3 regions of the Streptomyces graminofaciens genome follow, and region 2 is predicted to be linked to each of the others. Evidence: riboswitches for the same ligand, from Rfam matches in the RefSeq annotation. Region 2 holds a riboswitch; each other region holds the start of a gene.
What was found. Region 2 has a riboswitch for cobalamin ahead of SGFS_RS21345 (ribonucleoside-diphosphate reductase subunit alpha). Riboswitches for the same ligand answer to the same signal wherever they lie in the genome.

Region 1: linked by a shared signal. The riboswitch ahead of SGFS_RS43220 (cobalamin biosynthesis protein) and the one ahead of SGFS_RS21345 (ribonucleoside-diphosphate reductase subunit alpha) in region 2 are both predicted to bind cobalamin.
Region 3: linked by a shared signal. The riboswitch ahead of SGFS_RS47235 (energy-coupling factor ABC transporter permease) and the one ahead of SGFS_RS21345 (ribonucleoside-diphosphate reductase subunit alpha) in region 2 are both predicted to bind cobalamin.

What each region holds. Positions count from the first base shown of each region.
Region 1 is NZ_AP018448.1:9,821,414-9,823,666, forward strand. Features, by position in the region: gene SGFS_RS43215 (cobyric acid synthase) at 1-60, opposite strand, end outside; gene SGFS_RS43220 (cobalamin biosynthesis protein) at 57-1,034, opposite strand; cobalamin riboswitch at 1,133-1,253, opposite strand; gene SGFS_RS43225 (hypothetical protein) at 1,678-1,899, opposite strand; gene SGFS_RS43230 (inorganic phosphate transporter) at 1,938-2,253, opposite strand, start outside.
Region 2 is NZ_AP018448.1:5,029,828-5,032,080, forward strand. Features, by position in the region: gene SGFS_RS21335 (nucleoside hydrolase) at 1-269, shown strand, start outside; gene SGFS_RS21340 (GNAT family N-acetyltransferase) at 370-876, shown strand; cobalamin riboswitch at 939-1,062, shown strand; gene SGFS_RS21345 (ribonucleoside-diphosphate reductase subunit alpha) at 1,187-2,253, shown strand, end outside.
Region 3 is NZ_AP018448.1:10,706,170-10,708,422, reverse strand. Features, by position in the region: partial or broken gene SGFS_RS47245 (hypothetical protein) at 1-60, shown strand, start outside; partial or broken gene SGFS_RS47240 (allantoin permease) at 187-816, shown strand; cobalamin riboswitch at 1,009-1,191, shown strand; gene SGFS_RS47235 (energy-coupling factor ABC transporter permease) at 1,222-1,923, shown strand; gene SGFS_RS47230 (energy-coupling factor ABC transporter substrate-binding protein) at 1,920-2,253, shown strand, end outside.

The DNA.
Region 1 (2,253 bases), 4.8 Mb from region 2:
GACCACACTCTTCCCGGCGTCAGAGGTGGTCCCGGCGACGAGCAGACCCCCACCGGTCATGAGGCACCCCCCGACCGCATCCGCTGTGCCGGGCGCCTCATGACCCGGTTCCGCAGCAACGCGCCACCCGCACTGACCCCCAACGCCAGCCAACTCACCCGCCGGGACAACCGAACGGCCCGCTCGATGTCCCCGACCACCACAGCCCGCCCCTCCCCATTCAGCACAGGCCGGTGCTCGACCCGCCCCCCGTACGACAACGTCCCACCCAGCCGCACCCCCAGCGCCCCCGCGAACGACGCCTCCACAGGCCCGGCGTTGGGACTCGGATGCTTCCGGGCATCGGCACGCCAGGCCCGTACGGCCCCACGGCGGTCACCCCCGGCGACGCCGGCGAGCACAGCGGTGAGCCGGGCCCCCGGCCACCCGGCGACGTCGTCCAGCCGAGCCGAAGCCCACCCGTACCGCCGATGGCGAGGCGACTTGTGCCCGACCATCGCATCGAGCGTGTTGACGGCCCGAAACCCGACGAGCCCAGGCACACCCCCCACGGCCCCCCACACCAACGCCCCCACCACCGCGTCGGAGGTGTTCTCGGCAACGGACTCGACGACGGCCCGGGCGATCCCGTCGGCGTCGAGCGCCTGCGGATCCCGCCCGCACAGATGGGGCAACCGCGCCCGGGCGGCCTCGACATCCCCCGTCTCCAGGGCATGCCCGATGGCCCGGGCCTCCCGCCCGAGGGAAGTCCCCCCGACGACGGCCCAGGTGGTGGCGGCGGTCAACGCGACGGAAGCGGTACGGGACGGCCGTGCCGCAGACGCGGCCAAGGCGCCCAACGCCACGGCGCCCCCCGCGCACACGGCGGTGTGCAGCGCCCCCCACCCCCGGTGGTCCCGCCACAACACCCGCTCCACGGCACCCGCGGCCCGCCCGAACGCGGCGACCGGATGCCCCCGGCGAGGATCGCCGAGCAGCAGGTCGCCGAGGAGGCCGGCGGCGGCGCCGTACGCGAAGACGCGATCGGCACGCATGCGGTCAGCCGATCGGGAGGTCGGGAAAGGGCCAGGTACTGAAGCTCGAACGGCAGCCGCGCATGGCGATATGTCCTCACTCAGGGTGTCCACGCCCTGGTTCGACGAGACCGACGGCGAGAGTTCCTGGCTCCCGGGAAGGTTCTTCCCCGGTGACAGTGGCGGGACCGCGCCGGACTCGCACCGGCTTCCTCTCCTGCCGTCGTACATGGCCCCGGCAGTCCACCACGCCCCCGGAAGACCCGTCAACTCGCCGTTGACCTGCGGCGTAGTGGTGTGCTGAGCCCCACATCGCTGAAATATCGTCAGGCGCCCGAATCTGCGGGAACGGCAGTACGAAAGCCGAGCGCCGACGAGCGGCATCGGGTCGTTCAACGCGGGGAGACGCGCCGGGTGTGGCCGGCCCTCCACCGCGCCCGCGCGGCGGAGGGACACGTTCTGGCGCGTGACTCGAAACGGGGGCGAAGGCCCCGTGCTCGTCCTGCCGGCCGCGGCCGGCAGGACCCACTGGGTCGTCGACGAGAGGGGCTCGAGGTGCTCCGGCTGGTGGTCGTAACCGCGATGCCGACGCAGACAAAAGCCCTCACGGTGATCGAATTCACCGTGAGGGCTTTGTGCCAGGTGCCGCAGGAGCGGCGTGGCGTCAGGCCATGATCAGATAGATCCCGTAGGCCACCGCCGCCGCGCACGCCGCGAAGCAGGCGTACGCCGCTGTCGTGGGGAGTGCCGCCGAGTTGCCGGCGGCCGTGGCGGTCTCACGCTTGGAGAGGCCGACGATGCCGAGGGTGAACAGGCCGACGAGGGCCACGGTCACCACGAGGCTGACTCCGAAGACGGAGCCGAGGGCTGCCCAGTCGATGTGCATGGTGATTCTTCCTCAGGGGGTCGCGGGAGTCGCGGGGCTCAGACGGCCGGTGTCGGCGCCGACGGGTTCGCCGGGGTCTCGGCGGCGGTGGCGGCCGCGGCGGTCGCCGGGGCCGGGATCGTGGCCGTGAGGTCCTCGGCGACCGTGCCGACCGGCGGCGGGGTGACGGCGGCGATCGCCGCGGTAACCACACCGGGGGGTTCCTCGGAGTCGTTCACGTTCGTGTGATCGACCACCTCGCGGCGCGAGATCATCCAGATCGCGGCGCTGGAGGCGATGAGGAAGACGGCGACCAGACCGGTGCCCCAGCCGCCGAACGAGGTCACCCACTCGGCGAGCGCGGCGACGAGCGCG
Region 2 (2,253 bases):
CGCTGCACGACCCGCTCGCGGTGGGCGTGTGCGCGGACGAGGCGTTCGTGAGCGCCGCCGAGGGGGCCGTGGTCGTCGAGTGCGCCAGCGAACTCACCCGCGGTCAGACCGTGTTCGTACCCGCGGAAGCCCGGCGGGTCTACTACTCCGAGTCCCCCGCCCTGACCGCCCGCCTGCGCGCCACCGGCCGCGTCGCCCTGGGCCCCGGCACCCGCGACTTCTCCAAGGACTTCGTGGCGACGCTTCCGCAGTGGCCTGCCACCGTCTGATGGCGGCCACCACCCTCTAGCGATCTGCTCATAGGACTATCCCTCGCCCCTGTGGAAAACGCCGGGCCCCATCCGCGTCCGCTGCTGCACACTGCGACGCATGGACATCACGATCAGGCAGGTGGCTGCCGACGAGTACGCCACCCTCGGCGAGATCACCGCTCAGGCCTACCTGGGCGACGGACTGCTGGACTTCGGAGAGAGCGACGAGTACCTCGGCGAGCTGCGTGACGTGGCCAAGCGGGCCGCCGCGGCCGAGGTGCTCGTCGCCGTGGCGGACGGTCGGGTGCTCGGCGGTGTGACCTTCGTCCCGGCCGGTGGCCCCATGGCCGACATCGCCCGTGCGGGAGAGGCCGAAATACGTATGCTCGCGGTCGCCCCGGAGATGCGCGGTCGAGGCATCGGCGAGGCTCTGGTGCGTACCTGCGTCGAGCGCGCCCGGGCCGTGGAGGGCTGCGTACGCCTCGTGCTGTCGACCCAGCGGACCATGCGCACCGCCCATCGCATCTACGAACGTCTGGGCTTCACTCGTACACCCGAGCGCGACTGGAACCCCGTTCCACACCTCGACGACATCATGCTCCTCACCTATGAGTTGACGCTCTGACACGCTCCGAAGTCGACGTGACACAACATCTGGGGGTGACCCCGCAGCCCGACACAAGATGTATGCTCATGCTCGCTGTCGCCGCAGGGGAATCCGGCGCGAATCCGGAACTGTCCCGCAACGGTGTACTTGCGTGTATTTGCACGCCTGTTCAGTCCGAGGACCTGCCGACAGCGCGCCCGGCCGACCGGTCCGGGTGCCCTGACGTCCGGGCCTCGTGGAGTGGGCCGGTGGACGCGACGCCCCCGTGCGCTCGTGTGCTGCCGCCTGCCCTTCACCAGGTCCACTGCCGAGCGAGGGAGAGCCCCACGTGACCATCGCGCCAGCCGACCCGGCTTCAGTTGCCCCGGCTTCGGCCGCCCCGGTGACGGAGACCGACGGTCCCGGTACCGCGTTGCTGCGGACCCTGACCGAGCTGACCGCCGACCTCCCCGACGCCGACCCCGGCCGGGTCGCCGCCGCCGCGCTGCGCGGCCGGTCCGCGCGGGCGGACGAGGCGGAGCTGCGCGAGCTGGCCACGGAGGCGGCCGCCGGCCTCATCTCCGAGGACCCCGCCTACTCCAAGCTGGCCGCCCGGCTGTTGGCCGTCAGCGTCCGCGCCGAGGCCGCCTCGCAGGGCGTCACGACGTTCACGCAGTCCATCGTCGTGGGGCACCGTGAGGGCCTCGTCGCCGACCGCACGGCGGAGTTCGTACGCGTCCACGCCGAGCGCCTCGACGCGCTCGTCGACCCGGCCGGCGACGACCGCTTCGGCTACTTCGGCCTGCGCACGCTGCACAGCCGCTATCTGCTCCGGCACCCGATCACCCGCAAGGTCGTCGAGACGCCCCAGCACTTCATGCTGCGGGTGGCGAGCGGCCTCGCCGAGGACGACACCGCTCGTTCCGTCGACGAAGTCGCCGCGCTCTACGGGCTCATGAGCCGCCTCGACTACCTCCCCTCCTCCCCGACGCTCTTCAACTCGGGTACGCGACACCCCCAGATGTCGTCCTGCTACCTCCTCGACTCCCCACTGGACGAGCTGGACTCCATCTACGACCGCTACCACCAGGTGGCCCGTCTCTCGAAGCACGCGGGCGGCATCGGGCTGTCGTACTCCCGGATCCGCTCGCGCGGTTCGCTGATCCGGGGTACCAACGGGCACTCCAACGGCATCGTGCCGTTCCTGAAGACGCTGGACGCCTCGGTCGCCGCGGTGAACCAGGGCGGGCGGCGCAAGGGCGCGGCCGCGGTCTACCTGGAGACCTGGCACTCCGACATCGAGGAGTTCCTGGAGCTGCGCGACAACACGGGTGAGGACGCCCGGCGTACGCACAACCTGAACCTGGCGCACTGGATCCCGGACGAGTTCATGCGCCGGGTGAACGCCGACGAGCA
Region 3 (2,253 bases), 5.7 Mb from region 2:
CGGCTCGGGGTATCGCGGACCCCGGTGCGGACGGCGCCGGCGCGGCTGCCGGCCGACGGTCCGATCGAGCGCGGTGACAGCGGTTTCTCCTTGACGATCCCCCACCACGACCCGGCGGTCACCACAGCCGAGTTGGCCACAGCCGAGTTGGAGCGCTGGTACGCGCACATGACAGTGCACGCACTCGTCCTGGTCAACCTGGGCTTCGCGCTGGCCCTGATGGAAGCCGACATGTTCAGCTTCCTCAACAGCATCCTCGGCTTCTGCTCGAACTGCGCGATCGCCTGGGTCGTCACCGTCGCCACCGACATCGGCATCGGCATCGGCATCGGCATCGGCATCGGCATCGGCATCGGCATCGGCATCGGCATCAACAAGTACCTGCTGAAGCTCTCCCCGCTCCAGCCCGAGTTCCGCCGGGGCATGCTCCACGCCGTCAACCCGGTCGGAGTCGTGGCCTTCGTCGCCGCCTCCGGTCTGTCGATCGCCATGTACTTCCACGCACTGGGCGACACGCTCCAGCCTTACTCCCCCGTGGCCGCCGCCGTCATCGCGTTCGTCCTCACTCCGCTGATGGCCGTCGTCACCAAGGGCAGGTACTACCTGCGCCGCACCGACGACGGCATCGACGAGCCGCTGCTCGACTCGGCGGGCAACCCCAGCGCGACGACGTACGACTGCCATGTCTGCCACCAGCCCTACGAGCGCCCCGACCTGGCCGCCTGCCGGACCCACGACGCGATGGTCTGCTCGCTGTGCCTGAGCACGGACAAGGTCGGCGACCACGTGCTGCCCGCGCAGCCGTCGGCCGTCTGAGCCCCGGGGTCGGGCGGTGCGCAGAAGCCCCGCCGCCCGGCCCCACCTCTCCATGCCTCCTTGAGCACGGGAGCACGGCGGTCGGCCTACTCCTGTGCCGCGCGGGGCCGTTGGGGCGTGCGCCGGGGTTCGAGCCGTCCGGCGCCGTCCGCGCGCCCCTCGTTGCCGCTTGTCAGAGGCCTTGTGCGGGCACTACTGTCGCCACGCCTTGGTGAACGGGAAATCCGGTGTGATGCCGGTGCGGCCCTCGCCACTGTGATCGGGAAGTCCGGCTCCAGTCCTCACGGACAGCCACTGGGTCCTCGGACCCGGGAAGGCGGAGCATGGGCGGTGGTACCCGTCAGCCAGGAGACCGGCCAAGGCACGTCAACCATCCACGAGGTGCTGGAGAGGGTCTGCTGAGCCATGCACATAGCCGAGGGGTTTCTGCCGCCGGCGCACGCGATCGCCTGGAGTGTCGCATCCGCGCCGTTCGTCGTCCACGGAGTCCGTTCACTCACCCGTGAGGTCAGGGAGCACCCCGAGAGCACCCTGCTCCTCGGCGCGTCCGGTGCCTTCACGTTCGTCCTGTCCGCGCTGAAACTGCCGTCCGTGACCGGGAGCTGCTCGCACCCCACCGGCACGGGGCTCGGCGCCATCCTGTTCCGGCCACCCATCATGGCGGTCCTCGGCACCATCACCCTGCTCTTCCAGGCGCTGCTCCTCGCGCACGGCGGTCTGACCACGCTCGGCGCCAACGTCTTCTCGATGGCGATCGTCGGCCCCTGGGCCGGTTACGCGATCTACCGGCTGCTGCGGCGGTACGACGTGCCGCTGATGGTGGCGGTGTTCTTCGGCGCGTTCCTCGCCGACCTGGTCACCTACTGCGTCACCAGCGTGCAGTTGGCGCTCGCGTTCCCCGACCCGAGCAGCGGCTTCGTGGGCGCGCTCGGCAAGTTCGGCTCCATCTTCGCCGTCACCCAGCTCCCGCTCGCGGTGAGCGAGGGGCTCCTCACGGTGCTGGTGATGCGTCTGCTGGTGCAGTCGAGCAAGGGTGAACTGACCCGGCTCGGCGTGCTGCTGACCGGCAAGCAGAACCCGACAGGTAGCGAGGCGGTGGCCCGATGAGCCGGAACACGAAGATCAACGCCCTGCTGCTGCTCGTCGTGGCCGCGCTCGCCGTGCTGCCGCTGGCCCTCGGACTCGGCGACCACAAGAAGGAGCCGTTCACGGGCGCCGACGGCGAGGCCGAGACGGCGATCACCGAGATGGAGCCGGACTACAAGCCGTGGTTCTCGCCGTTGTACGAGCCGCCGTCGGGCGAGATCGAGTCGGCGCTGTTCTCCCTCCAGGCGGCACTGGGCGCGGGCGTCCTCGCCTACTACTTCGGTCTGCACCGGGGGCGGCGCCAGGGCGAGCAGCGGGCACTGGCACAGCGGGACGCCCAGGACCCGGCAG